DNA from 4 places in the Halomonas sp. OfavH-34-E genome. Region 2 is predicted to be linked to each of the others. Evidence: predicted binding sites of a transcription regulator. Region 2 holds the regulator's gene; each other region holds the start of a gene.
The links. Region 2 encodes FNR, which switches genes on or off when oxygen is low (the NO sensors DNR and NnrR bind a similar motif). Its sites were predicted from a motif close to TTGATNTANATCAA; they were not measured.
Positions count from the first base shown of each region.

Region 1 (7,957 bases), on a different contig from region 2:
CGGCTGCGACCTTGCCGGCGGCCTGGCCACCGAGGCGCTGATCCAGCGGGGCCCCGCCCTGGAGCCGCGCGACGGCTATGTGGTGGACCACCGCCACCCGGCTCGGGGCCACAATAGTCGCGTGCACTTCCTGATCCTGCACTACACCGACGAGAACCAGGCCGACTCACTGCGCGCCCTGACCGGACCCCGGGTATCGAGCCACTACCTGGTGCCGCTGCCCACACGACGCCTGCAGAATACCCCGGTGGTGTTCCAGCTCGTGCCCGAGAGCCGCCGTGCCTGGCACGCCGGCGCCAGCCGCTGGGGCAATCGCGTGGGGCTCAACGACACCTCCATCGGCATCGAGATCGTCAACCAGGGGCCCGATCGCCCCTGGGTCGGCAGCGAGCTAGATGCCCCCGAGGGCCCGGTGCGCTGGGCAAGCTACCCCGGTGACCAGCTCAACGCCTTGATTCCGCTGGCCCGGGATATCATCGAGCGTCACCGGATCGCCCCGGAGCACGTGCTGGCGCACTCCGACGTGGCACCGCTGCGCAAGCTCGACCCGGGGCCGGCCTTTCCCTGGCGCAAGCTTCACGAGGCCGGCATCGGCGCCTGGCCCGAGGCCCCGCGCGTCGCCCACTACCGCAGCCGCTTCGAGCGGGAACCACCGGCGTTGATCGAATGGCAGCGGGCGCTGGCCGCCTGGGGCTACGGGATCGAAGCCAGTGGCGTGTGGGATGACGCCAGTCGCGCCACCCTGCGGGCCTTCCAATTGCACTTTCGCCCGGCGAACTTCGATGGCCAGCCAGACGCCGACAGCGCGGCAAGGCTATGGGCCCTGCTCGAGCGCTATCGACCCGAGGCGCTGGAGCAATTGGAACAAGGAGCGCAACGGAAAGCACTCTGACGACGTGACGGGACGAGCTTCAACCGGAACCGTCGCTGGCGGCACCGGGTAGATAGTGGATCACATCGTGAAAGCGCAGCGTCCCCGGCCCCTCATTGCGCATCAGGTGGGGACGATCGGCGAAGAAGCGTAGCCCCTCCCCCGCCTTCAACAGATGCCAGTCGTCGTCGATGGCCAGCACCAGCTCGCCCTCCACCACCACCAGATGCTCCACCACCCCCGGCGCATGGGGACTGGAAGCGCTCTCGGCGCCTTCAGCCAGCTCGATCTCGAACATCTCGAAACCCAGCATGGGATCGTAGGGAAACAGCAGCTTGGCTCGCATGCCGGCGCTGTCCCTGCCCCATACCGAATCGTCGATGCTCACGCGCCGTTCTTCCAGGGGGCCGTCCATGGCCCGTGTCGGGCTCCCGAACAGCGACGAGAAGCTGACCCGAAAGCCGCTGGCGATGCGCCATAGCGTGGCGACGGTGGGACTCGACTCACCACGCTCGATCTGGCCGAGCATGGCCTTGCTGACGCCGGTTTCGCGAGCGGCACGCTCGAGACTCCAGCCCTGAGCCTGGCGCAGTCCCTTCAGGGTGGTGGCGATATGGTCGGCAATATCCTGCATGGCGGCCTCCAGAAAGGTCGGCCCAGTATACGCAAGGTTTACGCACCTGGCCCGCCGTCGCTTGCGGTCAGCACACCACACCTTACGCGCCACGACTCCTGCCTCTTGTTCCTCGTCTCTTCTCTCTTCTCTCTTCTCTCTTCTCTCACTTCAGCATGCTTGTGCGTTATAACGTCCACTGCTAGCCTTGGACGTTATAACGCACAAGCACCAATGTACCCGCTCCGCGGTTTCCCTGGCTTTTTCTGGACCGTCTCATGAAAGCTTCGCCAAGTTCACTGGCCGCCAAGGCTGGCCAGACGCATCGCCCGAAGATGCTCGACGACCTTCATCCCTCCACGCTGGCCGCCGGGTTCGCCGCGGTCTTGATCGGCTACGCCAGTTCCGCCGCGATCATCTTCCAGGCGGCCCAGGCCGCCGCTATCGATCAGGCCCAGATCGGCTCCTGGATGTGGGCCCTGGGCATCGGCATGGGTGTGACATCGCTGGGGCTGTCCTGGCGCTATCGCATGCCGCTGCTGACCGCCTGGTCGACGCCCGGGGCGGCGTTGCTGGTGACCCAGTTGCCCGGCGTGCCCTTCGACCAGGCCGTCGGTGCCTTCCTGCTGTCATCGCTGCTGATGCTCGCCGTCGCCGCCAGCGGCCTGGTCGAGCGCATCATGGCGGTGGTGCCGGCGTCGATCGCCTCGGCCATGCTGGCCGGCATCCTGTTGCCCTTCGTGCTGGAAGTCTTCACCACCGTGCAGACAGACCCCTGGCTGCCGCTGGCTCTGCTGGGTGTATGGATGCTGTGCCGCCGCCTGGCGCCACGCCTGGCCATCGTCACGGTCCTGGCCGCGGGGGTGGCGCTGTGCCTGGGCCGCGGCGACTTGAGTCTGGCGGGTGTTGCCGTGAGTCTGACCCGTCCTGCCTGGGTGACCCCGGCCTTCGATCCTGTGGTGTGCCTGGGTATCGGCATACCGCTGTTCGCGGTCACCCTGACCACCCAGAACCTGCCGGGGTTCGCCATGGTCAGAAGCGCGGGCTTTACGCCGCCGGTGGCGGCAAGCCTGGGGGCCACCGGCCTGGCGTCGCTGCTGATGGCACCCTTCGGTGGCCACGGCGTCAACATGGCGGCGATCAGCGCGGCCCCCTGCCTTGGCGAAGAGGCCCACCGCGAGCCTGGGCGACGCTACACCGCCGGCATTGCGGCGGGAATGGGCTATCTGCTGCTGGGCGCCCTGGGGGCGACGGTGGCGTCGTTGTTCGACGCCCTGCCCAGCGCCATGATCGCGGTGGTGGCGGGACTTGCGCTGATGGCCACCCTGGGCGGTGCGCTACGTACCGCCTTCAGCGACGGCGACAACCTGGACGCGGTGCTGGTCACCTTCGCCATCACCGCATCGCCATTGACCCTGGCGGGCATCGGCTCGGCCTTCTGGGGCCTGGTGGCGGGGCTGATCGTGCTGAGACTGCAGCGCAGGCGCTGAGTCGGGGGCGGTAGAGATTGCGGGAAGGATGCTGCGGGGGCGGCCGCTCAGGCGGCGATGGAAGAACCACAAGACAAGGGAAGAACCACAGGAGCAACCGCCGGGTGCTGTGGGCGCACCCGGCGTGATCGATCTCAGCCGTCCAGCGACACGCTGTCGGGCGAGGCACTGGCTGGCAAGGCACGGGCTGGCAAACCACGGCCAGCGTGGGTCGCCTCGTCACTGGCCATGCGCACCATGGCCAGGGCCTCATCCAGGCTCTCGACCTGCTCGACACGCACCAGCTCGTCGCTCAGCTTGACCTCGGTACCGACACGTTCGCTGACCAGCCGCTCGAGGCTCGCCAGATCACGCCCCTCGCCCATGGGCAGAGAATCGACGCTGGCGGAGCCCGTGCCCGGCAGGTAGATGGTGCCATTGGAGAAGTCCACCGCGTAGGCGATCACCCCGGGCACGATAAAGAACAGCAGGCCGACGCCGTTGGCCACCGCCACCACCGGGTCGATGCGACCACTGATCTGCCCCTTGCGTTCGGGATGAAAGACGGTACCGCAGCCGACGAGCGAGGTCAGGGTGGTGGCAAGCACCAGGCCGGTAAGCAGACGGGGCGGACGCAGCATGAACAACTTCCTCTTGCAGTAATCTGGCATAAATGACGGAAAGCGGTGCCGACAACGACTCGACCGCTGCCCAGCATGATAAAACTCATGCGCATCCTACCACGTTCGCCACCCTTCGCTCCTTGTCGCCACCAACGGTGGCGGTTGCTTTTGCCGGCATGACGCCTTCCCCGTACAATGCACGTCACTTTCATGGCCGGATGCGAGTCGCCGAGGATGCCCCTCGACGGCCATCGACGGGACAGCCTGCTGTCCTGCTCGCCTCCAGCGCTTACCAGACTCGATGTGAAGGAACCTGCGGACCCATGCGCGCCACCGAACTTCTGATCAGTACCCTGAAGGAAACTCCTGCCGACGCCGAGGTCATCAGCCACCAGCTGATGCTGCGCGCGGGCATGATTCGCCGCCTCACCTCCGGCCTGTACACCTGGCTGCCGCTGGGCCTTCGCACCCTGCGCAAGGTGGAGCGTATCGTGCGCGAAGAGATGGACCGTGCCGGCGCCCAGGAGCTGCTGATGCCGGCGGTGCAGCCGGCCGAGCTGTGGCAGGAGTCGGGCCGCTGGGAGCAGTACGGTCCGGAACTGCTGCGCCTGAAGGATCGACACCAGCGTGACTACTGCGTCGGCCCGACCCACGAAGAGGTGATCACCGACCTGGTACGCAAGGAGATCGCCAGCTACAAGCAGCTGCCGGCCAACTTCTACCAGATCCAGACCAAGTTCCGTGACGAGATCCGTCCGCGCTTCGGGGTCATGCGCTCGCGTGAGTTCATCATGAAGGACGCCTACTCCTTCCACCTGGACGAGGCCTCGCTCAAGGACACCTACCAGAAGATGTACGACGCCTACGTGCGCATCTTCACTCGCCTGGGTCTCGACTTCCGTCCGGTGATCGCCGACAACGGCTCCATCGGCGGTACCGGCTCCCACGAATTCCACGTACTGGCCGACTCCGGCGAGGACGATATCGTCTTCTCCACCGAGTCCGACTACGCCGCCAACATGGAAAAGGCCGAGGCCCTGCCTGCGCCCCTGGACAGCGATGCCCGCCGCGCCGAGCCCGCCGAGGAGCTGAGGCTGGTCGACACCCCCAATGCCAAGACCATCGCCACCCTGGTCGAGCAGCACGGCCTGCCCATCGAGAAGACCATCAAGACCCTGATGGTGCACGGCCACGAGGGCGGCCTGGTGGCGCTGCTGGTGCGCGGTGATCATGAACTCAACGAGGTCAAGGCCGAGCACCTCGAGGAGGTGGCGACGCCGCTGACCATGGCCAGCGAAGAAGAGATCCGCGCCGCCGTGGGCGCCGGCCCCGGCTCGCTGGGCCCGGTGGGGCTCGAGATGCCGATCGTCATCGATCGCAGCGTGGCGCTGATGAGCGACTTCGGCGCCGGTGCCAACGTCGACGGCAAGCACTACTTCGGCATCAACTGGGAGCGCGACGTGGCCCTGCCCAAGGTCGCCGACCTGCGTAACGTGGTCGAGGGTGACCCGTCACCCGACGGCAAGGGCGTGCTGTCGATCAAGCGCGGCATCGAGGTAGGCCACGTGTTCCAGCTCGGTCGCAAGTACAGCGAGGCGATGAATGCCACCGTGCTGGGCGACGAAGGCAAGGCGGTTCACCCCTGGATGGGCTGCTACGGCATCGGCATCACCCGCGTGGTGGCCTCTGCCATCGAGCAGAACCACGACCAGGGCGGGATCATCTGGCCCGACGCCATCGCCCCCTTCCATATCGCCATCGTGCCGATGAACGCCCACAAGTCCCAGCGCGTGCGCGAGACCAGCGAGCGCCTGCACGACGAACTCAGCGCCGCCGGCTTCGACGTGCTGCTGGATGATCGTGATCTGCGTCCCGGCGTGCGCTTCGCCGATCAGGAACTGATGGGCCTGCCCCATCGACTGGTGGTGGGCGATCGCAGCCTCGACAAGGGTGAGCTCGAGTACAAGGGTCGCCGTGACAGCGAGGCCACCATGGTGCCCGCCGACGAGATCGTCGAGTTCCTCAAGCAGCGCATCGCCCTTTAAGGCCCCGCGTGGCGCGCCGCGGCTTGTCGCGGCGCGCCTGGCAGGCGGGTCCAGAGGAATTCAGGCGAGTTCAGGTGATCTCAGAAGCAATAAACCAAAAAAAACCGACCCCGAAGGGTCGGTTGAAAAAGGGGGATGACTCCCCCTCCCCTGACGCTGGTTGACGGCTATCGCTTGCGACGGTGAGCGTCGCGGATGATAAAAGCGATCCAGCCGGCCATGAAGGCCACAGAGAGAGCGACGGCACCCAGCCCGAAAATGACGGCGTTGTCGACGTACATGGCGCTGTCCTCCTGTCTCTGTGTCGATGAATTCATGGTACCCGGTCGGCCCTTGAATTGTGCTGACCTGCGTCAAGGGTGACCGCGAGACATCGGCCCGCCATGACGACGAAAAAGCCGCCTTCAAAAGGCGGCTTTTTCGTCGTCTGTGGCACCCTTTCAGCGAAAGCGCCTCCAGCTACCGCTGCCGGGACCCTAAAGGACCTTGCGGTCCTCCACCTCGGAGGCCTCGGTGCCGGGCGGCAGCGGGTGCCCCTTGGCCAGTTCGGCGCGGGTGGCCTGGCGAATTTCGAGCACCTCAAGGCGATACGACAGGGTCTCCCCGGCCAGGGGATGGTTGGTGTCCACCACCACGCTGTCCCCCTTGACCTCTACCACGCTGACGATCTGTGGGCCGGCATCGCCGGGGGTCTGGAAGCACATGCCGGGGCGCAGATCGGTACCGGGAAAGGCCTGGCGTCCCACCTCGCGCACCAGCGACTCGTCGCGCAGTCCATAGGCCTCGGCCGGGGACAGGGTGACGCTGAGGCGGCTGCCGACCTCGGCGTCGACCAGGGCGCGCTCGAGGCCTTCCATCAGGTTGCCGTGGCCGTGCAGATACTCCAGCGGCTCATCGCGCTTCCAGGAATCGTCCAGGACGTCGCCCTGCTGGTTGCTCAGGACATAGTGCAGACGCACCACACACTGGGGAGAAACTCTCATCTCGGGCTCCTTGGGGTCGACATCAGTCCTGGCGCTTGAGCGCGGCGACGGGCATTTCCAGGCGCTGCTGGCGATGCAGCATGTTGAGCAGCACGATCGCCCGCTCTTCGCCCTTGTGGCTCTCGAATACCGCCTTGAGGTCCTTGAAGGGGCCGTCGGTGATCTCCACCGACTCTCCGGCCCGGAAGTAAAGCTGGCCAGGATCGTCGTCCTTGGCTTCGCCGTGCTGGCGCAGCAGGTCGATCAGCTCATCGCTGACCGGCACCGGCATCGACAGCCCGAAGGTCACGATCTTCAACACTCCGCGGGTCGAGCGAATCGGGCGCCAGTTGCTCTCGACCTGGTCGAGCCGCAGAAACAGATAGTAGGGGAACAGCGGCTCCTCGACCCAGGTCAGCTTGTTGCGGCGCTTCTTCTGCACCTCCAGCACTGGATGAAAGAGCTCGTATCCCTGGTTGGCCAGATGCTCGGCGGCCCGGAACGACTCTCCGCCCTTGCACTGGACCACGTACCAGCGCGGGGTGGCATCGCCCCCCAGGCCCGCCTCGATATTGCTGTGACTCATGTGACTCCTTCCAGACTCAACCACCACCAGCCACCAAGCCGGCAGTATCGCCTGTCATTGACGCGGTTCCCGGTGCGTTGCCGACGACCCTTGATGATCACCGCTGGTATCGCCCCTGCGGCTTTGCAACAATTCGTCGAGCCGCACCGAGATGTTGCGCGCATTTTACCATTCGGAAGGCGGCCTGTGGCCGACCAACTGCAAGGAGGCTATCCATGCCCACCTCGTCCGGCCAGCATCCCTGGGTCGACGCCCTGCGCGTCTACCTGCGACTACCCGTGCTGGCCATGCTGTTTCTGGGCTTTTCTGCGGGCCTTCCCTTTCTGCTGGTGTTCTCCACCCTGACCACCTGGCTGCGTACCAGCGGGGTCGAGGTTGCCGCCATCGGTTTCTTCTCGTGGATTGGACTGCTGTACTCGATAAAGTTCTTCTGGGCACCGGTGGTGGACGCCTTCCGCCTGCCGCTGCTGACCAGCCTGCTGGGCCAGCGGCGCAGCTGGATGCTTGCCGGCCAGGCGCTGATCATGGGCGGCCTGCTGGGCCTTTCGTCGCTGGACCCGGCCTCCCAGCTCGGCGCGGTGGCGCTGTTTGCGCTGATGGTGGCCTTCGGCTCGGCTACCCAGGACATCGCCATCGACGCCTTTCGTATCGAGTCGGCCGAGGACGAGGTCCAGGCGGCGATGGCGTCCACCTACATCATCGGCTATCGCGGCGGCCTGATCATGGCCGGTGCAGGGGCGCTGTATCTGGCGTCGGCCTTCTCCTGGCAGGTGTCCTACCAGTGCATG
Region 1 covers NZ_JAMXRY010000072.1:6,169-14,125, reverse strand. Annotated here, with positions in the region: gene NH448_RS21470 (N-acetylmuramoyl-L-alanine amidase) at 1-892, shown strand, start outside; gene NH448_RS21465 (helix-turn-helix domain-containing protein) at 912-1,505, opposite strand; gene NH448_RS21460 (benzoate/H(+) symporter BenE family transporter) at 1,763-2,974, shown strand; gene NH448_RS21455 (hypothetical protein) at 3,109-3,594, opposite strand; gene NH448_RS21450 (proline--tRNA ligase) at 3,900-5,621, shown strand; gene ccoM (cytochrome c oxidase subunit CcoM) at 5,789-5,902, opposite strand; gene NH448_RS21445 (peptidylprolyl isomerase) at 6,098-6,604, opposite strand; gene rfaH (transcription/translation regulatory transformer protein RfaH) at 6,627-7,169, opposite strand; gene NH448_RS21435 (MFS transporter) at 7,385-7,957, shown strand, end outside.
Region 1: the regulator FNR is predicted to act here: its motif matches at 5,965-5,978, upstream of ccoM (cytochrome c oxidase subunit CcoM).

Region 2 (7,957 bases):
ATGGCGCGCGCGCATCCGTCGCTGGGTCAGCGAACCCGACGGAGAAAGCCTGATGCGTCTGGCGGTGCTTGCCGACGCCTCGGGGGTGGCCGGTGACTTTGCCCTGGTGGACCGACTCCACGACGTGCTGATCGAAGAAACACGGGGCAATGAACTGTTGCTGACCCATCTGGCGAGGGGAGTGTTGCGGTTCTCGACGCCCTTGACCCTGTTTGGAACGCTGAAGAAGCCCGAGCACGGCGTCGACATCAAGAAGGGTGGCATCTTTCCCATCGTCCACGGTGTTCGCACCATGGCGCTGGAGTGCGGGCTGCGCGAGACCTCGACCCACGACCGGCTGGCGGCGCTGGCGTCACTCGGGCGCATCGAGCGGGTGGTGGCGGAGGATCTCGGCGAGGCGTTGTCGCTGTTCTGTGAGCTGCGGCTTCGGGCGCAGCTGGCCTACCGGCGCGACGATGCCCGGGCCACGGACGCCCCGGACAGAGTGGTGGTTCAGTCGCTCAATTCGCTGGAGCGGGACCTGCTGCGCGAGGCGCTGCATCTGGTCAAGGAGTTCAAGGCCAGCCTGTCCCACCGCTATCACCTGGAGTATGCATGAGTGTCGAGGCAGCCCCCCAGGGCAAGCTGCCTTGGCGTCAATGGTTTCGCTTGGGAGAGTACCCGATGCTGAGAGCGATCAGGCGTGTGGCCGACAGGCGTCGGCAGGCCGATGGCGATTTCGCCTGGCTGTTCAATCCCTATACCGGCGATGAGCTGGTGTCCCTGGACTGCGAAACCACCGGTCTGGATACCCGTCATGCGGAGCTGGTGTCCATCGCTGCGGTGCGCATCCGTGACGATCGCGTCTTGACCAGCGAGTCGCTGGACCTGCGGCTCGCGCGTCCTGCCAGTCTGAGTGGTGACTCCATCTGCATCCATCGCCTGCGAGGGGTCGACCTGGAAGGCGGCCTCGAGGTACGCGAGGCCTTGACGACGCTGCTGGAATTTATCGGCAATCGCCCATTGGTCGGCTGGTGTATCGACTTCGACCTGGCCATGCTGGATCGCTACCTGAAGGCGGAGTTTGGCTTCTCGCTGCCCAACGCCACCATCGACGTGGCCCAGCAGTACCGCAAGCGGCTGCGCCGAAGTCACCCGGAAATCGAGGTGCAGCCGACCTTTGAACAATTGGCAGAGCGACTTGGAGTCCCGATCATGGGACGCCATACGGCCCTGGGCGACGCCGTCACCACGGCGCTGATGCATCTGCGCCTGGAGAGCGGGGCACTCACGGCGCCATCGCGCTGACCCGGTGCCGTCATCCGCGCTGACCCGGTGCCGCCCGCACCGGCAACCATTCACCTGCAAGGAGATCCTGTCATGAGTCTGCACGCCATGTTGACCCTTCTCGAGCCCACGCTGCTGGCGCTGGGCCTGGTCTCGGTGCTGGTGGCCTACCTCCAGTACTATCGCCGTACCCGGGACCTGTGGGGCATGGTCAAGTTCTGGGAGAAGCGCCTGACCCTGACCGTGCGCGAGTTTGGCTGGCAACGTGCCGGCATCCTGCTGCTGTTGCTGGGCGTGGTGGTGCGCTATCTGCTGGCGCTGAACGTCGTCTAGGGCCTGTCTGAAAAGTGCCTGCGCTCGGTAATACGGCGTTAAAAATCGTCTGGTGCGCCAGCCCGGTCAAAATGCTCATTTACACCCCGTAAACTGCGCTTTCTCACCGATTTTTGCCTTGTCTAACCTTCGCTCGTCGACTTTTCGGACAGCGCCTAGGGCCTGGCTGACAGGCACTTGCGTTCTTCGACTTGCCAGGCCAGACCAGGCCAGGCCAGGCCACGACGCGCAAGAGCGCCACTACGGCGGTGTCGTCCTTGGCGGTTTCCGATGTGCCGCCGACGAAAAGCCCCTGCCGTATTGTCCTCGTCGGGGTAAGCGGTCGCTGACCTCTTCGCCACTAAAGCGTCCGGATGGTAGACTGGCGCCTCTTTCATTTTCAGCCGTGATGTCCCGCTCCCATGTCGCCACAGTCCGCCTCCGCCACCCTGTTCGATCCCCGTACCCCCGAGGATGACCATCTCTCGATCGATGCCGGCGTCAGCCCGGCCGACCCTGCTGCGGGTGGCGATCAGACGGAAGCCCAAGTTCAGGCCAAGGCACGGCGTGAATTCAACAAGCTGCAGAAGCGCCTGCGCCGCCAGGCCGGCAACGCCATCATCGACTACGGCATGATCCAGGAAGGCGACAAGATCATGGTGTGTCTGTCTGGTGGCAAGGACAGCTACACCATGCTCGAGATCCTGCGCAGCCTTCAGCGCAACGCGCCGGTCAACTTCTCGCTGGTGGCGGTGAATCTGGATCAGAAGCAGCCGGGCTTTCCGGAGCATGTGCTGCCGAACTATCTGGACAGCATCGGCGTGGACTACCACATCCTCGAGCGCGACACCTATTCGGTGGTGAAGGAGAAGACGCCGGAGGGCAAGACCACCTGCGCGCTCTGCTCACGCCTGCGGCGCGGCTCGCTCTATGGTTTCGCCGAGGAGATCGGGGCGACCAAGATCGCTCTGGGCCACCACCGCGAGGACATTCTCGAGACGCTGTTTCTGAACATGTTCTTCGGTGGCAGCCTCAAGGCGATGCCGCCCAAGCTGCTCTCCGACGACGGCAAGAACATCGTCATCCGTCCGCTGGCGTACTGCCGCGAGGCCGATATCCAGGCCTACAGCGAGGCGATGGAGTTCCCGATCATCCCGTGCAACCTGTGTGGTTCCCAGCCCAACCTGCAGCGCCAGGTGGTCAAGGAGATGCTGGCCGAGTGGGAGGTCAAGCATCCCGGGCGCCTCGAGAGCATGTTCAAGGCGGTGACCAATGTGGCGCCGTCGCAGCTGGCGGATCGGCAACTGTTCGACTTCGAGGGGCTGGAGGCCGTACAGGCCGAACGCCAGGCCCGGCGCATCGACGTGGTGGATGCCGGCTGATCTCGCCAGCAGCGAATGTGCATGATGCCATGACAGCGAAAGAGGCCGCATCTCCGGATGCGGCCTCTTTCTTGTCACACGCCATCTATTACGCTTTGCTTTCCAGATCCTGGATACCGGGCCCTGCCGGCCAAGCCCGGCACACTGCTGCCAGGCCCGCTCAGGTAACTTCGGTGTCGGCCAGGGTCGACAGCGCGGTCAGGTCGAGGATATTGACCTCACGTCCCGATACCGCCACCAGATCCTGCTGCTGGAAACGCCCGAGGATACGGCTGACCGTTTCCACCGCCAGCCCCAGGTGATTGCCGATGTCGGCGCGGGACATGGACAGGCGGAAGCTGAACGGTGAATAGCCGCGGCGGCGGAAGCGGTCCGACAGGCCGAGGAAGAAGCAGGCCAGGCGCTGATCGGCGGTCTTGCGTGACAGCAGCTGCATCATCCGGCGGTCTTCTCGCAGCTCCTTGCTCAGGGTGCGAAACAGCTGGGCACGCAGCTCCGGTAGGGTCTGGGTCAGCGCATCGAGGCGGTCGAAGGGAATCTCGCACACCGTGGTGGTCTCCAGCGCCACCACGCTGCCGGGATAGCGGCCGTCGTCGATGCCATCCAGGCCAACCAGTTCACTGGGCAGGAAGAAGTTGGTCAACTGAGCTTCGCCGCTGCCTTCGGTGGTGATCTGCTTGAGACTCCCCGATCGGACCGCGAAGACGCTGGTGAAGCGATCTCCCTGCTCGACCAATCGTGTGCCTTTCTTGATCGGCGGGTGACGACGGATGATGGAATCGAAGCGCTCGAGGTCGGCGGTCTCCAGCGACAGCGGAAGGCACAAGGAACTCAGGCTGCAGGACTCACAGCGAGTCTCATGCAGCATGGGACGCCGCCGATCTTGGGCCGTAGGACTCATTCGCAGCTCCTGTGGATCTGGGATCGATATTGACTGGGCCATGGGGAGAACAGACGTCGCCCGTACAGCACGTTGATGGCACTATTCTACACCCTCAGATCAGCTAAAAGTGGCGTCTACCTCTTTAGGATTAATAACTTAGAGGTAGGATGCGTCATTGATGCAGCCCAGTCCAAAGTTGCCAGACGGCAAAGGCGATGATCATGCCAGCGGCGACAAGGCGTGTTGCCCGATGCGCCAGCAGGGCCTGCATTTGTCTGGCGGCGAGGCCCGTCACCACCAGCGCCGGAAGCGTGCCAAGACCGAAGCTCGCCATCAGCAGTGCGCCCTCGAGGGGCTCGGCCCGTGCCAGGCTCCAGGCCAGCATCGAGTACACCAGGCCACAGGGCAGCCAGCCCCAGATGGCGCCCAGCGCCACCGCCTGGGGCAGACGCACCACCGGCAACAGGCGTCTGCCTGCGGGTTCCAGGTACCTCCAGAGGTGACGTCCCAGTGCCTCGACGTGACGCAGGCCTTTCCATAGATCGGCAATGTAAAGCGCCATCAGGATCAACATCAGGCTGGCGACGATCTGCATCAGGCCACGCAGGGTCGGCGAAAGGCCGATCACCGAACCCAGGGTGGCAACCAGAGCGCCCGCCACACAGTAGCTAGTGATACGACCTACATTGTAGCCGAGCACAAGTGTGCTCACCCGCCAAGGTTGACGCATGCTGGGGGGGATGGCAAAGGTCAGGGCGCTCATGATACCGCCGCACATGCCAATACAGTGTGCACCGCCGAGCAGGCCAAACACGAAGGCCGCCATCATGGGGGGCAGTTCCAGGCCGGTAGGGTTCACTCAGGCCCTCTGGACGATGGATCACGCTCGGATGTCTGCGCAGGCGTTTCGGAAGAGGAAGCGCCGTCATCGGCACCGCGAGTGTCGTCCTCATCCTCGAACAGGATGCGATAGGCGGGGCCTTCGAGGTCCTCGAACTGGTCGTTGCGCACCGCCCAGAAGAAGGCCCAGACCGCCAGGCCCAGCAGGATCAACGACAAGGGTATCAACAGGTAAAGGATGCTCATGGGCCGGGGCTTGCGGTGACGGGTGAAGGCGTCGCGGTCCGCCTGGTGCGTCCACGTCGCAGACGCAGGGCATTGCCGATGACCAGCAACGAGCTGAGTGACATGCCGATGGCGGCAAGCCATGGGGGCACGAAGCCCAGCGCCGCTGCGGGCAGCGCCACGACATTGTAGAGCACCGACCAGGACAGATTCTGGCGAATGATGCGACGGGTCTGACCGGCCACCTCGATGGCTTCGACGATACCCGTGAGCGGTTCGCCCAGCAATACCAGATCGGCGCGGGTGCGGGTGAGGTCGCTGGCCCCGGCCATGGCGATGGCAAGGTCGGCGCCGGCCAGTACCGGCACGTCATTGATGCCATCACCGACCATGGCCACCTTTTCACCCTGTGCCTGTCGCGCCTTCAAGTGCCCGAGCTTGTCCTCGGGGGTGGCCTCGCCACGCCACTGATCGACGCCCAGCGTGCGGGCCAGCTGGCCGACGTTGACTGCGCGGTCGCCCGACAGGATCTCGATGGCAAGCCCCCGATGGGCGAGGGCGGCGAGGGTCTCGGCGGCGTCGTCACGGGGCTGATCGTCGAGCTTGAACCAGGCCTGGGGCTTGCCTTCGCTGGCCAGCAGCAACCAAAGCCCTGCGCCAGGGAGCTCAGGAACGGGTCGGCCCAGGCAGGCAAAATGCGGCTGGCCCAGTCGCCAGCGCCGGCCGTCGATCACGCCTTCCACGCCCTGACCCGGGTGATTGCGCAGTTCGCTGGCCTGGCAGCTGGCGTCGCGCCAGGCAGCGAAGGCGCGGGCGATGGGGTGCTCCGAGCCGGTCTCCAGTGCCGCCGCCAGTGCCAGATGCCGGCGCTTGGCGGCAGCGTCCATCTCGCCATTGTTGGCGCTTCCTTCGTCGTCGCTCAGCGGCCGGTGTTCGGCGAGTTGCATACGCCCCCGGGTCAGGGTGCCGGTCTTGTCGAAGACGACGCGATCGAGGCCGGCCAGGGTCTCCAGCGCATCGGCTCGGGTCACCAGTACCCCGGCACGTCTCAGCCGGCCGTGGGCCACGGTCAGGGCGGTGGGGGTCGCCAGCGCCAGGGCGCAGGGGCAGGTCACCACCAGTACCGACAGGGTGATCCACAGGCTGCGGCTAGGGTCGATCAGGCTCCAGACCAGCGCCACCAGGGCGGTGATGACCAGCAGGTTCAACACGAAGCGATGGGCCACCTGCTCGGCCAGGCGGGCGATACGTGGACGATGGGCGAAGGCACGGTCGGTGAGATCGAGAATGCCGGCGGCGCGGGTATCGTCGCCGACGCGGGTGACCATCACTTCGATCGGGCTGTCCATGCACAGGGTACCTGCGTGCACGGTATCTCCCTGGCGACGCAGGCAGGGCAGCGATTCGCCGGTCAGCAGCGACTCGTCGATCTGGGCCAGGCCCGAGGTAAGGGTGCCATCTGCAGGAATCTGGGCGCCGGGGCTGACCCGAACCCGGTCACCAGGCGCCAGCTGACTGGCAGGGATGACGCGTTCATCGCCCTGCTCGTCGAGGCGCACCGCGGCACTCGGCAGCGCGCTGGCCAGGGCATTGCCGCTGCGGCCGTAGTGGGTACGGGCGCGAGACTCCAGGTAGCGTCCGAACAGCAGGAAGAAGGTGAACATGCTGACCGAGTCGAAGTAGCGGTCCCCGGAGTCGCTCACGACCGACCAGGTGCTGGCGACGAAGGCACCACCGATGGCCAGCGCCACCGGCACATCCATGCCCAGCACGCGGGTTCGCAGATCGCGCAGGGCGCCGACGAAGAAGGGTTGGGCCGAGTACAGTACCACCGGAGTGGTCAGCGCCAGCGATAGCCAGGCAAACAGACGCTCGAACTCGGTGCTGAGATCACCGCCGTCGACGTAGTGCGGGATGGAAAACATCAGCACCTGCATCATGCCGACGGCCGCCACGATCAGGCGCCTTATCATCTGGCGCGACTGTTGCTTGAGCCGCTGCTGAGCCTGGTCCGGCTCGTAGGGCTGGGAGGGATAGCCGATGGCAGCCATCTCGGCCAGCAGGCGCGACAGCGACAGGCGTTCGGGATCCCAGCGCACCTGAAGGCGATGCTGGGAAAGATTGACAGCGCAGCTCTCCAGGCCGTCGAGGGCATTCAGGCGGTGTTCGATCAGCCAGGCGCAGGCGGCGCAGGTGATGCCATCCACCGCCAGGGTCGCTACCTTGGTGTCGCCATCCTGACGCACGAAACGATCCTGCAGGCCCGGATCGTCGAATACCTGATAGCGGGCCTCGTCGGCGGGTGTCGGCGATGGGCGCTCCGGCAGGGCGGTGCGAAAGCGATAGTAGCTGTCCAGGCCGCCGCCGACGATGGCCTGGGCCACCGCCTCGCAGCCCGGGCAGCACAGCGGATGGCGCTGGCCATCCAGGGTGATCGACCAGGGTGCTGTGGCCTCCACCGGGGCGCCACAGTGGTAGCACGAGGCCGCCATCAGAGTCCCGGTGTCAGGCGCACGGAGGTCTCCCGCGGGAACTCTGCCTCGCCGGTCAGGCGCCATTCAGGCTGTCCTGACGCGCCTTCTGCGTGGGGCTGCAGCTGAAGGTACCAGCGATAGCGCAGATTGCGGTCGAGGGTGCCGACATAGTGGCCTGCACGGGTGTGGGTCAGCACCAGTGCCCGGTCGCGGGCGCCATCGGTGGGGAACTTCAGCGCCAGATCCAGCCGCTCTGGGCGTTCGTCGCCATCGAGTGTTACCACCACGTCGCCGGTGGTGGCGTCGATGCGCAGCTCGGCCGCCAGCCCCAGCGCCTCGGCACGTTGCTGCTTTTCGAGCTGGACGTTGATGGCCAGACCTTCCTTGTAGTAATCGTCCGGCACCGAACCGTCGAAGTAGCGGATCGAGAAGGCCAGGTAGACCATGCTGAAGGTGACCGACGACAGCAGCAGGGCGATCAGGAACCAGGGCCAGAACTGCTTGTACCAGGGCGGCACCTGGGGATCGGACAGGGACATCAGGGGGTAACTCCTATAAAGCGGCTTTCACGTTCG
Region 2 covers NZ_JAMXRY010000045.1:25,650-33,606, reverse strand. Annotated here, with positions in the region: gene NH448_RS17630 (DUF294 nucleotidyltransferase-like domain-containing protein) at 1-598, shown strand, start outside; gene NH448_RS17625 (3'-5' exonuclease) at 595-1,287, shown strand; gene NH448_RS17620 (hypothetical protein) at 1,360-1,599, shown strand; gene ttcA (tRNA 2-thiocytidine(32) synthetase TtcA) at 2,001-2,960, shown strand; gene fnr (fumarate/nitrate reduction transcriptional regulator Fnr) at 3,121-3,861, opposite strand; gene NH448_RS17605 (sulfite exporter TauE/SafE family protein) at 4,016-4,702, opposite strand; gene ccoS (cbb3-type cytochrome oxidase assembly protein CcoS) at 4,699-4,929, opposite strand; gene NH448_RS17595 (heavy metal translocating P-type ATPase) at 4,926-7,400, opposite strand; gene NH448_RS17590 (FixH family protein) at 7,400-7,921, opposite strand; gene ccoG (cytochrome c oxidase accessory protein CcoG) at 7,921-7,957, opposite strand, start outside.

Region 3 (7,957 bases), on a different contig from region 2:
ACCCAGGCCGGTAACGTGCTGACCCTGAACTTCAACGACGATGGCTCGCACCTTGGTGGCCTGACCCGCGAAGTGTCGGCGGTATTGCGCCCCGTTGTCATCCAGACGGATAGCGGCGTTACCCAGCTCAGCCAGGCCCTGGTGGTCGGCCCCGAGGTAGGCAACGTGCTGATCCAGGCCGGCGTAGCGGTAGATGGACTGGGTGGCCGCCTGGGCCAGGGCAATGACCTCGCCGCTGGCGTGGGTGGTGCTGTCAGTGGTGTCGGAGGCATCGCCGCCAACACCGGCAGACTGCTGGGCGGTGATGAGGCTCGACTGCTTTCACGCCTCGATGGTCAGGGACTCAGTCAACTGGAATCTGCCGGACTGCTGGGCCAAGGGGCTCTGCTCTCGGACCTCGGAGGAAGCCAGCAAGGCGGCCTCGGGGGCGGACTCGAGGCAGGGCTTGGCGACCAGCTTGGTGGTGACAGCAACCTCATCGCCGGACTCAACGATACGCTGGGCGGCGGCAGCGGCTTGACCGCAGGGCTTGGCGACACCCTCGGTGGCGACAGTGGCGGCGGCCTGGTCTCTGGCGTCTCCGATACCCTGACCAGCACCCTCGGCGGTGGCGACAGTGGCGGCGGCCTGGTCTCCGGCGTCTCCGACACCCTGACCAGCACCCTCGGCGGTGGCGACAGCGACAGCGGCGGTGGCCTGGTCGGCGGCACCCTGGACGCCGTCGGTGGCGTGACCGAGAAGCTTACCGGTGACATGGGTAGCAGCCAGGACGGCAGCAGTAACGACGCCAGCAGCAATGACGGCCTGGTCAGCAACGTTCTGGGAGGACTGCTGGGCAGAAACTGATCTCGCCTGACCAGCCATGCCAGACGCAGGCCCGATACCCCCGCGGGTATCGGGCCTTTTCTTGAGGTCAAACCCAACACCAGTCCAGACGCTGTTCATAACAATATTCGAGCCCCCTTGAGGGGCCTCTACCAGGGATCGACAAGGAAGCCTATGCCAAGCACTACGCCGCAACCAACGCCCTACACCAAGCCGCCTACCCCGCCACGTTCGCGATACAGTCCCCTTCCACTAGTGATGGCCGCCGGCAGCCTGCTGGCCGTGCCCCCCCTCCAGGCCCAGCAGACGCTGGAGACCGTCGACGACATCATCGAAAATCGCCGGCTGGCGCCACAACAGCGCAGCGTGGAAACCGAGGTTGACCTGCCCAGCGACGCCAGCGCCGGCATCCCTGCCCGCGTCACCGTGCGTCACGTGCGCTTCATCGGCGACAGCGTGCTGGATCTGGCCGAACTGAGTCAGGGACTTCAGGCCATGATCGGGCAGAGTGTGAGCCGAGAGGCCATCGAGGCCGAAGTCCAGGCGATCACCGACGCCTACCAGGATGGCGGCTATCCGCTGTCCTTCGCCTACCTGCCAACCAACAACTTTCGTGACGGCAACGTGCGCATCGTACTGGTGGAGGGGCATATCGCCCGTACCGAGATCGTGGTGGACGATGACCCCGTGGCGGGCCGGGTGGAGAAACTGGTCCAGCCATTGCTGGAAGAACGCCCTCTGACGCGCAGCACCTTTGAGCGTGTCAGCGGGCTGATCGAGCGAATTCCCGGTGCCAGCCTGACCTTGAAGGCACCGGTGCCGCGCACCCCCAGCGGCGCCACTACCCTGCGTGTCGAAGAACGTCGTATCGATCATTTTGACTATTCGGGCAACCTCAGCGGCGGCGATGAGCAGGACGCCGTCTTCATCAACAGGGTCTCGACCCAGAGCCTGACTACCTGGGGCGACAGCCTGGGCTTCTCCTGGCTGTGGCCCATCGACAACGACAACGAGCTCTACGCGTTGGACTATCGTACCGATATCGGCAACGACGGCCTGACCCTGACCGCCTCCGCCGACAGCTATGACGGTGAGGACGAGGAGAATCTGATCTACCTGCTCGACGGACAGCGCTTCGATCTGCGCCAGGATCAGGATACCGACCGCAGACGCTATCGCCTGGGGCTGTCCTACCCCTTGCTGCTGTCACGTTCCTCGAGCCTGACCCTGGGCGGTGCCTTGCGTCATCACGACGAGACCAAGACCACATCACTCAGCTTCGAGGAACAGACCCTCAACCAACTGGTCGAGGAGTCCGAGTATTCGGCCGCCGATCTGGACCTGAACTATCGCACCCAGCGTGGACGGCAGTTCTGGCTGGCCTCGCTGGCCCTGCGCCAGGGCATGGATCTGGGGGCCAACGAGCAGCAGCGTCGGCTCAACGGTACACCGCTTGCCGACAACGGAGATCTGCACTTCACCCGCTGGCAGCTGGACGCCCAGTACAGACGCCTGTATGGCGATCACTGGCGCCTTACCGCCAGCGCCAACGGTTTCTACTCCGACGATGCGCTGCCGGAACCCGAGCGCGGCAACTACGGTGGCCAACGCTTCGGGCGCGGCTATGACGCCGGCCAGGCGGAGGGCGACTACGGTTTCGCCGGGGCGCTGGAACTACGCTATCTGCAGCCTGTGAATAGCGCCTGGCTTTCGCGCGTCGAGCCCTACCTGGTGCTGGATGGCGCCCGCACCGAGTTTCAGGAGCGCGACGCGGATAGCCACCTGGCTTCGGCGGCGGCCGGCGTCAGCCTGGGCAAAGGACGTCTGTACGGCCTCACCCTGGAATACGCTGAGCCCATCGGCGATCGTGACCTCGAGACCGATAGCCGCGAGGGTCGCATCAACGCCCGCCTGACCTGGAACTTCGAAGGCTGATCTCTGGGCTATGGATGAACTCGCCAGGGGCCGCCACACCGGGCCCCTGGCCATATCACCTGACCCAAGGCCCTCATTTGCGGCAGGGCCGGCCGCTCGCTCAGTCGGCCTCCCGGCCGCCCTTTCAGCCGCCCTTTCAGCCGCCCTTTCAGCCGCCCTTTCAGCCGCCCTGTCAGCCGCCCCCAGCGCCACTTCCTATTGCCCTGCACACGACAACCCTGCGCGTGTCTCGTCGTGCAGCGAGACCGCGTGTGGTGAAACATTGGCGTCGCCTCATTTCTTGAGCCAGGCCAGCAAATTTATCTCTCATCTCGCCGCATCGTCGCCGTCCTTGCAGCGGATCAAGCATTGTGCCGACCCAAGTCCCGACAGACTGTCGAGGCCCGTAGACTCGAAGACAGGCGGTCACACAAGGGCCGTCTGTCCCTGATCACACCGACAACAAAAGAGCCTACACCATGACCTTCTGAAACGAGGAAACCGAGATGGAAACGCAAGCGACCTCCTCCAAACGGCGCTCCGGCCTGCGCATGCCCACGGTCTATACCCTGCTCTTTGTGATCACCGCGCTAGTGGCGGTGCTGACCTGGGTCATGCCCGCCGGCAAGTACGACTACCATGTGGAAGGCAGCGATCAGGTCATTGCTGCCAGCGACGTGCTCGACTATCAGGGTGACGGCCGCCTGTTGCCGATTCCCGGCACCTACCAGGTGCTGGAAAGCTCCCCCCAGGGGCCTTTGGATGTGCTGGTGGCCCCGATCCAGGGATTCCACAAGGCCGTGGACGTTGCCCTGTTCGTGCTGGTTATCGGCGGCTTTCTGGCAGTGACGATGCGCTCGGGCGCCCTGGATGCCGGGATCGGCGCGGTGGTCGAGCGCTTTGGCGGGCGCGAGCAGTACCTGATTCCCGTACTGATGGTGCTGTTTGCCCTCGGCGGGTCCACCTACGGCATGGCCGAGGAAACGGTCGCCTTCTGGGCCATCATCCTGCCGGTGATCACCGCCGCCGGCTACGACCGCATGGTGGCCGCAGGCATCATCCTGCTCGGCTCCGGCACCGGTGTGCTGGCCTCCACCGTCAACCCCTTCGCCACCGGCATCGCCTCGGGCTTCGCCGGCCTGCCGATCGGCGCCGGTATCACCCTCCGGCTGGTGCAGTTCGTGATCCTGGTGTCGCTGGCTATCTGGTTCGTGATGCGCTACGCCGCGCGGATCAAGCGCGACCCGCAGCGCTCGGTGCTGGCGGACCTGCAGCTGGCGGCCGCCCCTCAGGCCAAGGAGGCCGCCTCGACCCAGGCGTTCACCCTGCGCCACAAGCTGACCATGACGGTGTTTTTCATGACCTTCGGGATCATGGTCTACGGCGTCGTGCCCTGGGAAGACATGGGCATCACGGCTTTTCCGACCCTGTGGTGGTGGTTCGATGAACTCTCCACCCTGTTCCTGAGCGCTGCCATCCTGATCGCCCTGATCAATCGACAGTCCGAATCCGACTTCATCGAGACCTTCCTCAATGGTGCCAAGGACCTGATCGGCGTGGCCCTGGTGGTGGCCGTGGCACGCGGCATCTATGTGGTGATGGACAACGGCGTGATCATCGACACCATCCTCAATTGGGCCGAAGGCGCGGTAGCCGGCCTGTCCTCGGGACTGTTCGTGGTGGTGGCCTACGTGGTCCACATCGTGCTGAGCTTCTTCATCCCATCGACCTCGGGGCTGGCCACGGTGTCCATGCCGCTGATGGCGCCACTGGCCGACTTCTCGGGCGTGGATCGCGAACTGGTGGTCACCGCCTTCCAGTCCGCCAGCGGCTGGATCAACATGTTCGCCCCCACCGCCGCCCATCTGGTCGCCGGACTGGCGCTTGCCAAGATACCCTACGAGCGCTTCGTCAAGTGGGCGCTGCCTTATATCCTGATGACCCTGGGAGTCACCACCGTGACATTGTTCGTGGGCGCCAGCCTCACCTGAGCACAGGTCGCGTCAGGGCAACCAACGCAAGTCGAGCATAAAAAAACGCCAGCGCTTTCCAAGCGCTGGCGTTTGCCCTTGCATGACGCCTCAAGGGCCGCATTCAGGCCTTCTTGACGTACATCGACTTGAGCTTCATGGCACCGATGCCATCGATCTTGCAGTCGATGTCGTGGTCACCATCGACCAGGCGGATGTTCTTCACCTTGGTGCCAACCTTGACCACCGAAGAAGACCCCTTGACCTTCAGATCCTTGATCACGGTGACGCTGTCGCCGTCGCTCAGCACATTGCCGTGGGCGTCACGCACCTGGTCACCGCTCTCATCGGGCTCGGCGTTCAACGACCATTCGTGGCCGCACTCGGGACAGATCAGGGAATGGCCATCCTCGTAGCCGTATGGGGACTCACAGGCGGGACAGGGGGGCAGGTCGCTCATGACACTCTCGCAGGTGGGAAAAGCGAAGACGGTACTCCGCCCCCCGCCGGATTGCCAGTCGTCCAATGGAAGGAGAGCCTTGTCAGGCGCTGTCTTCCTATTGCTCCCTATTCCTCCTTATCTTCCTTTTCCGCCTTTTCGCCCTCGCCTTGGGCCTGGCGCTCATGGATACGCTTGATATCGGCCTTCAGGGCCCGCCGCTGGCGGCGAGTACTGAACTGCAGAGTATCCCAGGTCTCGGGCACCAGGGTGCAGGAATCCTTACTCTGGTGAAACACGAAACGCCGCTCGGCACCGATCGGCAGGTTCTCCGAACAGTAGGTGCCGATCACCCGTACACAGACGGCCTTGAATACCAGCCCATCCCGCGACTCGTCGATGTCGGCGATGGTGGTGATACGTTCCTTCAAGGCATTGAACGAACCGATATGAACGAAGCCACCGCTGTCCAGCGGTCCCTGGTGGGTACAATGACTGGCGTTGTGGCCCGCTTCCTGCTGGTCTTCATCATCATCAAGATCCGCCTCGTGGTCACTGACATCCAGCGTCCAGTCCCCTTCCGAGGTCTCCAGCGTCATCATGATATGTTGCAAGTAGATGGGTTCGGCGCTCATGTTGCTGATCACGCACAGCGCATCCAGATTCTTTCGCTTGCCGCGATTGATGATCAAACGGGGTCGACGCTGGCGGCGAAAGCCAAAGTACAGAAGCTGCGCGTAGATCAGCCAGATCATGAACGAGCCGACGCTGGCCAGCGTCTGCAATACGTCCTTGTGGGCAGAAATCCATTCGTACATGGGCGTCATCCTTGAACGAGAAGCCCGTTAAAAACGGGCTTCAGTACGTCATGTTCTGATGGAGGCCGAGGCGCCTCAGGCGTCGCGCTGATAGCTCCCCACCAGCCGATTCATGCCGAGCAGGTGCGGCTCGACCTCGGACAGCAGTTCATTCATGCCGAGGCCCTCCGGCAGGTTCGTCTCGGTGTCCAGCGCCAGTACCCAGAAGTAGTAGCGGTGCACGCCATGCCCTTCCGGCGGCATCGGACCATTGAAACCGAGGTTGCCGGCGTCGTTGGTTCCTCGGGTGCCTTCCTCGGTGGCCTCCTCCAGCGAGGAGAGAGACGCCGGCAGGTTGTAGAGCACCCAGTGAACAAAGCCGTAGCATCCCTTCTGGACCAGCGGCGCGTCGGGGTCATGACAGATGACCGCCACCGACTTGGTACCCTCGGGCAGGCCGTCCCAGGCCAGCGCCGGAGACAGGTCTTCTGCCTCCTGGGAGTGCCGTGCGGGGATGGCGCCATCATTGTCGAAGGCGGTGCTGGTCACTCTTAGCGAAGAAAGCGCAAAGGGCATGGTGATATCCTCCCTGGATCGAAATGGTTCACAATCTGCAAAGGGCGTCTGCGTGATTTTCATGCAACCGCTAGGCAATATTTCACCGCGGCAGCCATGTCCAGCCTTGACGAGTCGCCCCGGGCTGTCAAACCCGCATGTCTTTGACATGATGATGATCCCCCATGGCTTCAAGGGGGCAGCCCGAAGATCGACTCACCGAACCGTCGCTCGCCGCTCTAGCCACCATCCTCGCACCAGCCTTGCCGGAGCCCTGCATGAAACGTCTGCTGATCGTCGCCCATGCACCCTCGCCCAACACCCTGGCACTAAGGGAAGCGGCCGAGCGTGGCGCCCGCCATCCGGACATTGACAGCGTGGACGTTCAGGTACTGGCGCCGCTCGATGCTGGCCCCGAGGATGTCAGGAAAGCCGACGCCATCCTGCTTGGCACCACCGAGAACCTCGGCTACATGAGCGGTGCCCTCAAGGACTTCTTCGATCGTAGCTACTACCCCGGGCTGGAACACACCCAGGGGTTGCCCTGCGTGCTGTACATCCGCGCGGGTCACGACGGCACCGGCACGCAGCGGGCGGTGGAAGGCATCGTCACCGGTCTGCGCTGGAAATGGGTCCAGGCGCCACTGGTATTAAGGGGTGAATGGCAGGACGACTTCACCGACCAAGTGGAGGAACTCGCCATGACCCTGGCGGCGGGGCTTGATGCGGGGATCGTGTAATCCGGGGGCGGGAAGCATGAAGCTTCCATCTCCAGAAGCAGCGCTAGTTCAGGTAGCGTGTATCACCCTCCAGAGCCGAGAAGCCCCGCTACCGAGCCGCCGTCTGGTCAGCGCCTTGGCGCCATGCTCTGCCGGAGAAGACGTTCGAATAGACCTGACGTCGCGATCGACTCGCCGTCCCCTTGCTTGCCGCGGCGAACGGAAATGTCGCCAAGACCTCGTAACTATGCACCATCACATCGCCAATGGCGTATTAGATAGGTCGCATAAAGCCTCGGCATTGCCAGGCCAAGATCCCTGTGGAGACACTCTCACCAACGTACAGATGGGCCTTTGGCAAGATGCCTGATGTCGCCCGGACTGTGCGTCACTCGCTCGATACTCGTCCGTTCAAGGGATGCCGTAAATCACGGCGAGGTCGGGGTCTACAGGGAAGTACAACGGCTCCGGCCAACGGAGCCACAGGAGATGCGCATGGATGCACAGCAGACGCTGGAGGCCCTACCGATCGAATTCGAAGGTCCCTCCTACACCGGTGATACTGTCTTTGGCTATCTGGTCATTGCGGTGTCGCTGATTGTCTTGATCATCGCCGTTCTCATCATCATTTTCGGCCCCGAGTACGTCAGCGTATCGATCGCCCGCGGCCCCACCTTCACCCAGTTCTGGCAGCTCTACCCGGGCCCCATCGCTACCGTCGCGGGGATCGTGACGCAG
Region 3 covers NZ_JAMXRY010000004.1:125,154-133,110, forward strand. Annotated here, with positions in the region: gene NH448_RS03230 (collagen-like triple helix repeat-containing protein) at 1-846, shown strand, start outside; gene NH448_RS03235 (POTRA domain-containing protein) at 1,000-2,760, shown strand; gene NH448_RS03240 (YfcC family protein) at 3,246-4,730, shown strand; gene NH448_RS03245 (zinc ribbon domain-containing protein YjdM) at 4,834-5,169, opposite strand; gene NH448_RS03250 (hypothetical protein) at 5,277-5,966, opposite strand; gene NH448_RS03255 (YbhB/YbcL family Raf kinase inhibitor-like protein) at 6,042-6,521, opposite strand; gene NH448_RS03260 (flavodoxin) at 6,779-7,240, shown strand; gene NH448_RS03265 (hypothetical protein) at 7,715-7,957, shown strand, end outside.
Region 3: the regulator FNR is predicted to act here: its motif matches at 3,092-3,105, upstream of NH448_RS03240 (YfcC family protein).

Region 4 (7,957 bases), on a different contig from region 2:
CTGGTGCGGTCGCGCAAGGTCAAGAGCAACGTCAGAGCCCTTCGCCGCAGCCTCGATCGCAGGGACAGCAAGCCGGAATGAGCGGCATCAAGCTGCTGCCACCTTTCGTCCTGCTGGTGGCCGGCTTTCTGCTATGCCATTCGATCCCTTCCTGGCGACGCTACGTCATTCGTGCCAACGGACAACAGCTGACCTTGCGCAGCGCCATCGCCGGCTTTGGGGCCGCCCTCCCGGTCTTCGCTGTGCTTTACCTCCTGCACGCTTTCTCTGCCCCCTCCGCTTCTCCTTACGCCTACCCAGACACCCAAGGCGAGCCCTTCGGCGAGCCCTTCCTTCAGACGTCGCTGGTTACCCTCACTATTGCGATCATCTGCCTGGCGTTTACGAAACTGGTGGCCTGGTACTATGCCTTCTATCTGGGCCAATCCCGTCTGCGCCAGCGCCTGGCCGGGTTTGCGCGTCGCAGCGTCGGGGCTAGTGTCTATCACCGACTGCAACGAGCAGCACAGTGGTGCCACTGGCAGAGCTATCGCTTCACCGTCCACGCCATGCGCAAGCTGATAGAGGGTGACCATGCCGAAACCCTCTACCTTGGCAGCCTGCTTGGCACCGGCAGCGGCCTCTGCATGTTCGTGCTGGATTCTCGCAAGGTGATCATCGGCAACGTGACTGGCATGCCCGAACCCTCGGCGCCCAAGGAGGAAAGCCAGATACGTGTGTTGCCCTACTTCACCGGGCATCTGTGCGAAGCCCATCTCCAGTTGCATATCACCACCGACTACACGCCCTACCTGGACGCCCAGAGTCGGGGCGAGGCCCACCGCGACTACGCCTTTGACATCGTGCTGGCCGCCCACAAGACCAGCTACGTCCGGGAGTTCGACATCCGTTTTTTCCGCAGCCGGTTCATCAACCACCACTGCCCCTGCGGCCACCCCGTCTACAACACCACCCGCTCCGGCCAGGCTCAGCCGCCTGGGGCGTCATAGCGCCTGCTGTCACGACGCTGGCTGAACGAAAACCACCCCTCCAGACACAACGATGGGCCCCGAAGGGCCCATCGTTGTGACGCTGGGTTGTTCGCGCGCCAGCCGTGCTTTCTAGCCACGTATTCTAGTCGTGCTTTCCAACCAAACGTCGACTAGCCACACTTCGACCAGCCGCAGCCGGCGTAGCAGGTGGGGCAGCCGTCCATCATGATCAGCTCGCCGCGACACTCGGGGCAGTTGCCGACCACGGCGGGGCTGGCGCCTTCGGCGGCGGACTCGGCAGGCTTGCCATCCAGCGGCTCGACCGCGCCGCTCGGGGTCTCGTCCTCGACCTCGGCGGGGTACCAGCCGTGGCCGGAGGCCTGGCGCCGGGCGTAGCGGCTGACCAGCTCCTCCACCGGAATCTGGTTGCCGTCGATGTCGAGGAAGCCGCGACGATAGAGGATCTGCTGGATCGACCAGGCGATGGCGGCGACCTCGGAGTCGTGGAACATCGGCTTGTTCCAGCGGTTCATGCCGCAGCGCACCAGGCCCTTGTCCCAGGCCACCTTGCGCAGATCCGCCACCGCCTGGGTGACGTAGCCGCCGCGGGCGGCCAGCGACAGGCTGCGCATGGTGGCGGTGATCCACTGGTGTTCGCTGGACAGCTGGCCGGAGGGGAAGAAGAACTCCACCGGGCGCTCGATAATCACCCGCTGGCCGTTGAGCACGCCTTCCACCGGCATGAAGGACACCAGCAGGTAGACCTTCTTGCGGCCTTCGGCGCCGACGTAGGAGATCTTCTCGGATACTGCCTCCAGCGTTCCCTCGGGGCGCGAGGGGATGCGCATGGTCAGCGGGTTTTCCTCGGGCAGCGGGGCCGGCGCGGGGGCGGCCTCCTCGCTCTTGACGCGGTAGCCCACGATCTTGGAATTGATTTCGACAGCCATCAGCGGGCTCCTCCAGAAAGATGATGCGGGCGTGACACGCTCACGACCCAGGCATGATGTTGCGGCTCGCCGCTGGTCCGATTACCACTTGCCATAGGTCCCCTCCTTCAAGCCGTCGTAGAGGTTGGCGGCGTTGTGTTCCTCGCCGTCGTAGATCACCGTCTCGTCGCCCTTGAGTTCGAGGGTCTCGCCGTTCTCCAGCTCGAAGATATAGGTGGTGTTCTTGAGGTCATCCTCGCGCACCAGCACGCCCTGGAAGGCCTCCGGGTTGAAGCGGAAGGTAGTGCAGCCCTTGAGGCGGCTCTGGTAGGCGTCCAGGTACAGGTCCTTGAACGCCTCGAAGGCAAAGTCGGTGGGCACGTTGACGGTCTTGGAGATCGCCGAGTCGACCCAGGCCTGGGCCGCGGCCTGCACCGCCACGTGCTGCTTGGGGGTCACCGCGTCGGCGGTGATGAAGTACTCGGGCAGGTCGCTTTCCACCGCGTCGGCGTGCATGAAGTGACGGTAAGCGGCAAGCTCGAAGGACACCACCTCGACCTGCTCCTTGGTCTTCTTGCCGGCCTGGATCACGTTACGGAAGTAGCGATGGGAGAACGACGGCTCGATACCATTGGAGGCGTTGTTGCCCAGCGACAGGCTGATCGTCCCGGTGGGGGCGATCGACGAGTGGTGGGTGAAGCGCGCGCCGTGCTCTGCCAGCTCCGCCACCAGCTGCGGCTCGACCTCAGCGATCTTCTGCATATAGCGGCTGTAGCGCGCGTGCAGGATGCGCCCGGGCACCTTGTCGCCGACCTCATAGCCGTCGCGGCCGAGCTCGGGACGCTCGCGAAGCATCTTCGGCGTCAGCTCGAACTCCTGCTCGAGGATCGGGGCCATGCCCTTCTCGCGGGACAGCTCCAGCGCCTGCTTCCAGCCCTCCACGGCCAGCACTCGGCTGACCTCCTCGGTGAAGCCCAGCGACTCGGCCGAGCCATAGGGCATCTTGAGCATGGTCATGGTCGAGCCGAGGCCGAGGAAGCCCATGCCGTGGCGGCGCTTGGCCTCGATCTCGCGGCGCTGGCCGGACAGCGGCAGGCCGCTGATCTCGACCACGTTGTCGAGCATGCGGGTGAAGATCGCCACCACCTCACGGTACTTGTCCCAGTCGAAGCGCGGCTTGTCGCCGAACGGATCGATCACGAAGCGGGTCAGGTTGACCGACCCCAGCAGGCAGGCGCCCTCCGGCGGCAGCGGCTGCTCGCCGCAGGGGTTGGTGGCGCGGATCTCTTCGCAGAACCAGTTGTTGTTCATGCGATTGACCTGGTCGATCAGGATGAACCCGGGTTCGGCGTAGTCGTAGGTGGAACGCATGATGGTGTCCCACAGCTCGCGGGCCTTGATCACCTCGACCACGCGGCAGGCCACGCGACCTTCGGCGTCCTGGGTGTAGCCGTCCTCGATCACCGGCCAGTCGCGGTAGATCAGCTCGCTGTCATCGACGTCGCCCTTCTCGCCCTCGTGCAGCGGGAAGGCCAGCGGCCAGTCGGCGTCCTGCTTCACCGCTTCCATGAACTCGTCGGTGATCAGCAGGCTCAGGTTGAACTGGCGCAGGCGACCGGCCTCGCGCTTGGCCTCGATAAAGTCGCGCACGTCGGGATGACCGACGTCGAAGGTGCCCATCTGGGCGCCACGACGGCCGCCGGCGGAGGCCACCGTAAAGCACATCTTGTCGTAGATATCCATGAACGCCAGGGGGCCGTTGGTGCCGGCACCGGCGCCGAACACGAAGGCGCCCTTGTGGCGCAGGGTGGAGAACTCGTAGCCGATGCCGCAGCCGGCCTTGAGGGTCATGCCCGCATCCACCACGCTGTCGAGGATGTCGTGCATGGAGTCGCGAATGGTCCGCGATACCGTGCAGTTGATCAGGCTGACCGCGGGCTTGTAGCCCTCGGCTCCGGCGTTGGAGGTGATCCGGCCTGCCGGCACGGCGCCGTTTTCCAGCGCCCAGCGAAACTTCGGCAGCCACTTGTCGGCGGCGTCGCCCTCGACGGCGGCCAGCGCCTTGGCCACGCGGTCCCAGGTGGCCTGAAGGTCGGCGTCGACGGGCTGGCCGTGGCGGTCCTTCAAGCGATACTTGGCGTCCCAGATGTCATACGAGGGGCCCTGCATGGGAACCTCCTGCGACAGGGCGGCGGCCTTGGCGGATGTGGTCATGAAAGCTTGTCTCCGATGAAGTTACCGGCAAATAAACGGGGTCGTAAAGGGGCGGATGCGCGCTCCGGATAAGCTCGGGCACCCTACCAGATATAGTAAAATTTTCGACCGGCGGCACAATATAAACGAAAAATCGGGCCATGGAAGACCCGATCGTTAATTCGGCTTTGGCGCATGAAAGGTAGCGCGGCCTACCCCGGGCGTCTCGCCCCGGGGCAGCCGCGATAGAGCCGGCTAGACGGTGCGCGAGAAGCGCCCGCTGCCGGGGACCAGGTAGGCATCGAAGGCCATGGCCACGTTGCGCATCATCAGGCGTCCTGCCGGCAGTACCCTGAGCGCTTGCTGCTTGATCTCGATCAAGCCGTCGGCCTGCATCTCGTCGAGCTGGTCGAGGGCGCTGGCGAAATGCGTGCGAAAGTCGATAGCGTGACGGGCTTCGAACTCGGCGAAGCGCACCTCGCCGTGACACATCAGCGAGGTGATCAGTTCGGCACGCAGCTGGTCTTCGTCGCTCAACCGATAGCCCCGCAACACCGGCAGCCGCCCGGCCTCGAGGTGCTCGGCGTACTCGGCGGTGGTCTTGACGTTCTGGCTGTAGGCGTCGCCGACCTTGCCGATGGAGGTGACCCCGAGCCCGATCATGTCGCACTGAGCGTGGGTCGAGTAGCCCTGGAAATTGCGCTGCAGGGTACCGTCGTGACGGGCTCTGCTGAGTTCGTCCTCGGGCAGGGCGAAGTGGTCCATGCCGATATAGACGTAGCCCGCCTGGGTCAGCCGCTCGATGGTCAGCTCGAGCAACTCGAGCTTGCGCCCGGGCGGCGGCATGTCCTCGTCGCGGATCAGCCGCTGGGCCTTGAACAGCGACGGCAGGTGGGCGTAGCTGTAGGCGGCGATGCGGTCGGGTCTCAGCGCCACCACCTTGGCCAGGGTGGCGTCGAAGCTGTCGCGGGTCTGCAGCGGCAGCCCATAGATCAGGTCCACCGACACCGAGGCGAAGCCGGCGTCCCGGGCGGCGTCCACCAGGGCTGCCACCTGGGCCTCGCTCTGCACGCGGTTGACCGCCTTCTGCACCAGCGGATCGAAGTCCTGGACGCCGAAGCTCAGACGATTGAAGCCCATCTCGCGCAGTTCATGGATCTGGGCGGGGGTCACCGTACGCGGATCCACCTCCAGCGAGAATTCCCGGCGCTGCTCCGGGGCGAACCGGAAGTGGCGCGCCAGGGCGTCGATCAGCCCCTTGAGCTGGTCATTGGACAGAAAGGTCGGGGTGCCCCCACCCAGGTGCAGCTGGTTGAGCTCCCGGGTCTCGTCGAACAGCGCCGCCTGCAGGGCGATCTCGCGCTTGAGCAGCGCCAGGTACTCAGCGGCACGCTCGCGATTGTGGGTAATGATCTTGGAGCAGGCACAGTAGTAGCAGAGGCTTTCGCAGAAGGGCACATGGACGTAGACCGACAGCGGCTTCGGCTCCCCCTGCTGGCTGCGCTCGACCGCCTGGCGATAGTCGGCGACACCGAAACCGTCGTGGAAGTGCGGCGCGGTGGGATAGGAGGTGTAGCGCGGCCCTGGACGGTCGTACTTCTCGACCAGCGCACGCTGAAACGGCAAAACATCGGATGACATCGACAAGGCCCCTCGTGACACGACCGCCCGACGGCGGCATCTGTCGGCATTGTCGCACGTCGAATCCGCCCGTCCCGGCAAGACGAAGCCAGACATGATCTGCATCAAATCACGGCAGCGGCATCACGGCGCTTGCCCCTGTGGCGTGTTCTCGCCCGAGGTAGTGCAAACGCGAGCCAACCGCAATGATGCCCCTGCCATCCCAGTGATCCCGATCAAGCATAGTACGGAAGACGTACCTCTCCCCGCCTAAAGTTGACCAACGTCATAGGGTATTGTCGCTGAGCGCTCCAATACTCGAGAGTCCCAAGGGACATCCCGCACAAACCGTGATGCCTGACCCAAGCCGCACGCCGCTTGCGTCAGGTATCACGCCCCAAGACCGAGGAGCGCTCATCATGAAATGGATCCCCCTGGCCGCGCTTGGCGCCGCCTGTCTGTTCAGTCTCAACGCCCAGGCCGCCGGCGACGCCGCCGCCGGTGAAACCAAGATCGGCGCCTGCGCCGCCTGCCATGGCACTGACGGCAAGGCCACCGGACCGATCTATCCCAACCTGGCGGGTCAGAACGCTCCGTACCTGGAAAGCGCGCTCAAGGCCTACCGCGAGGGTCAGCGCGGTGGTGGCATGTCCGCCATCATGGCGCCCCAGGCGGCGGCCCTGTCGGATCAGGATATCGCCGACATCGCCGCCTACTTCTCGTCGCTGACGCCCTGATCCCACCCTGGTGCGCGAAGCGTCCTCGGGGCGCTTTGCGCCTCGAGGTCATGCCATGACCCAAGCCCCCCGCCATTTTCCCCGCCACTGGTCTTCTCCCCTGCGCCTGCTTGTCGTGCTGTTGGCGATGTGCTTGAGCCTGCCCGCCCTGGCGCTGGAATTCGATCAGTATCCCGGTGACCTTGGCAGCGCCAAGGGTGACCTCGCGCTGTTTCAGCAGGCCTTTCCCGGCACCGACAGGGTCGAGCCGGTGACCGACCTGCCGTGGCCGGTCAATGCGCTCTACCGTGGCGACGAACTGGTCGGCTACGCCTTCGAGAGCGCCGAGGTCGCGCCGATCCCCGCCTACTCGGGCAAGCCGGTCAACCTGCTGATCGCCATCGATCCTTCCGCCAGCCTGCGCCTGGCCAAGGTACTCAATCATTCCGAGCCGATCATGCTGGTCGGTATCCCGTCAGAGCGCCTGGACGACTTCGCCGGCCAGCACCTGGGTACCTCGGTGACGTCGCGCCTGGAGGTGGGAGAGGACGTCGATGCCATCTCCGGCGCCACCGTGACCGTCATCGTGGTCAACGACACCATCATGCGGGCAGGACGCCTGGTCGCCGCCGCCCTGGGGCTGATCGAGGACCCCGCGGCAGCGCCAATCGCCCGCGTGCGCGACGAGATCTACGCGCCCGCCGACTGGCAGGGCCTGCTCGACCAGGGGGCACTGGGCCACCTGACCCTGCGCCAGGGAGAGGTCGATGACGCCTTCGTCGGCACCCCTGCGGAGCACTACCTGAGCGGCCAGCGTTCGCCCCGCGACGCCACCTTCATCGATCTTTACCTGGGCTACCTCAATGCGCCGAGCGTTGGCCGCAATCTGCTCGGCGAGCGCGGCTACGACCAGTTGATGGCGAGCCTCGCCCCCGGCGAACACGCCGTTGCCCTGCTCGCCGACGGCAGCTTTTCCTACAAGGGGTCGGGCTACGTGCGCGGCGGCATCTTCGATCGTATCGAGCTGGTCCAGGGCAACGCCTCGATCAGCTTCCACGACAGCGACCAGCGCCGCCTGCCGCGCCTGGCCATCGACGGAGCCCCCGCACTCAGCGAACGCGACATCTTCGTGATCCACGAGGACGCCCACTTCGACCCGGGCACGCCCTGGCGGCTAAACCTGCTGGTGCGCCGGGCCTCGGGGCCGCTGACCCAGGAGTTCACCCGCTTTCATCTCGACCAGGCGCTGCCCGAGGCCTTTATCGAGCGTCCCGAGCCGGTGGAGCCCGCCCCGCTGTGGCTCGAGATGTGGCAGCAGAGTCGGCTAGAGCTGATCGGGCTTGGTGCTGGACTGGTGACGCTGTCACTGATCCTGGCGTTCCAGGACGCCCTGGCGCGTCGTCCGCGCCTGCTGCGCCCGCTGCGCAAGGCCTTCCTGCTCTACACCCTGGTCTATATCGGCTGGGTCTCGCTGGCCCAGCTCTCGGTGGTCAATGTGCTGGCGCTGATCCATTCCGTCATCCATGGCTTC
Region 4 covers NZ_JAMXRY010000008.1:49,227-57,183, forward strand. Annotated here, with positions in the region: gene NH448_RS05545 (hypothetical protein) at 1-81, shown strand, start outside; gene NH448_RS05550 (hypothetical protein) at 78-989, shown strand; gene NH448_RS05555 (hypothetical protein) at 1,142-1,918, opposite strand; gene NH448_RS05560 (adenosylcobalamin-dependent ribonucleoside-diphosphate reductase) at 2,000-4,111, opposite strand; gene hemN (oxygen-independent coproporphyrinogen III oxidase) at 4,346-5,731, opposite strand; gene NH448_RS05570 (cytochrome c) at 6,130-6,447, shown strand; gene NH448_RS05575 (NosR/NirI family protein) at 6,503-7,957, shown strand, end outside.
Region 4: the regulator FNR is predicted to act here: its motif matches at 5,826-5,839, upstream of hemN (oxygen-independent coproporphyrinogen III oxidase).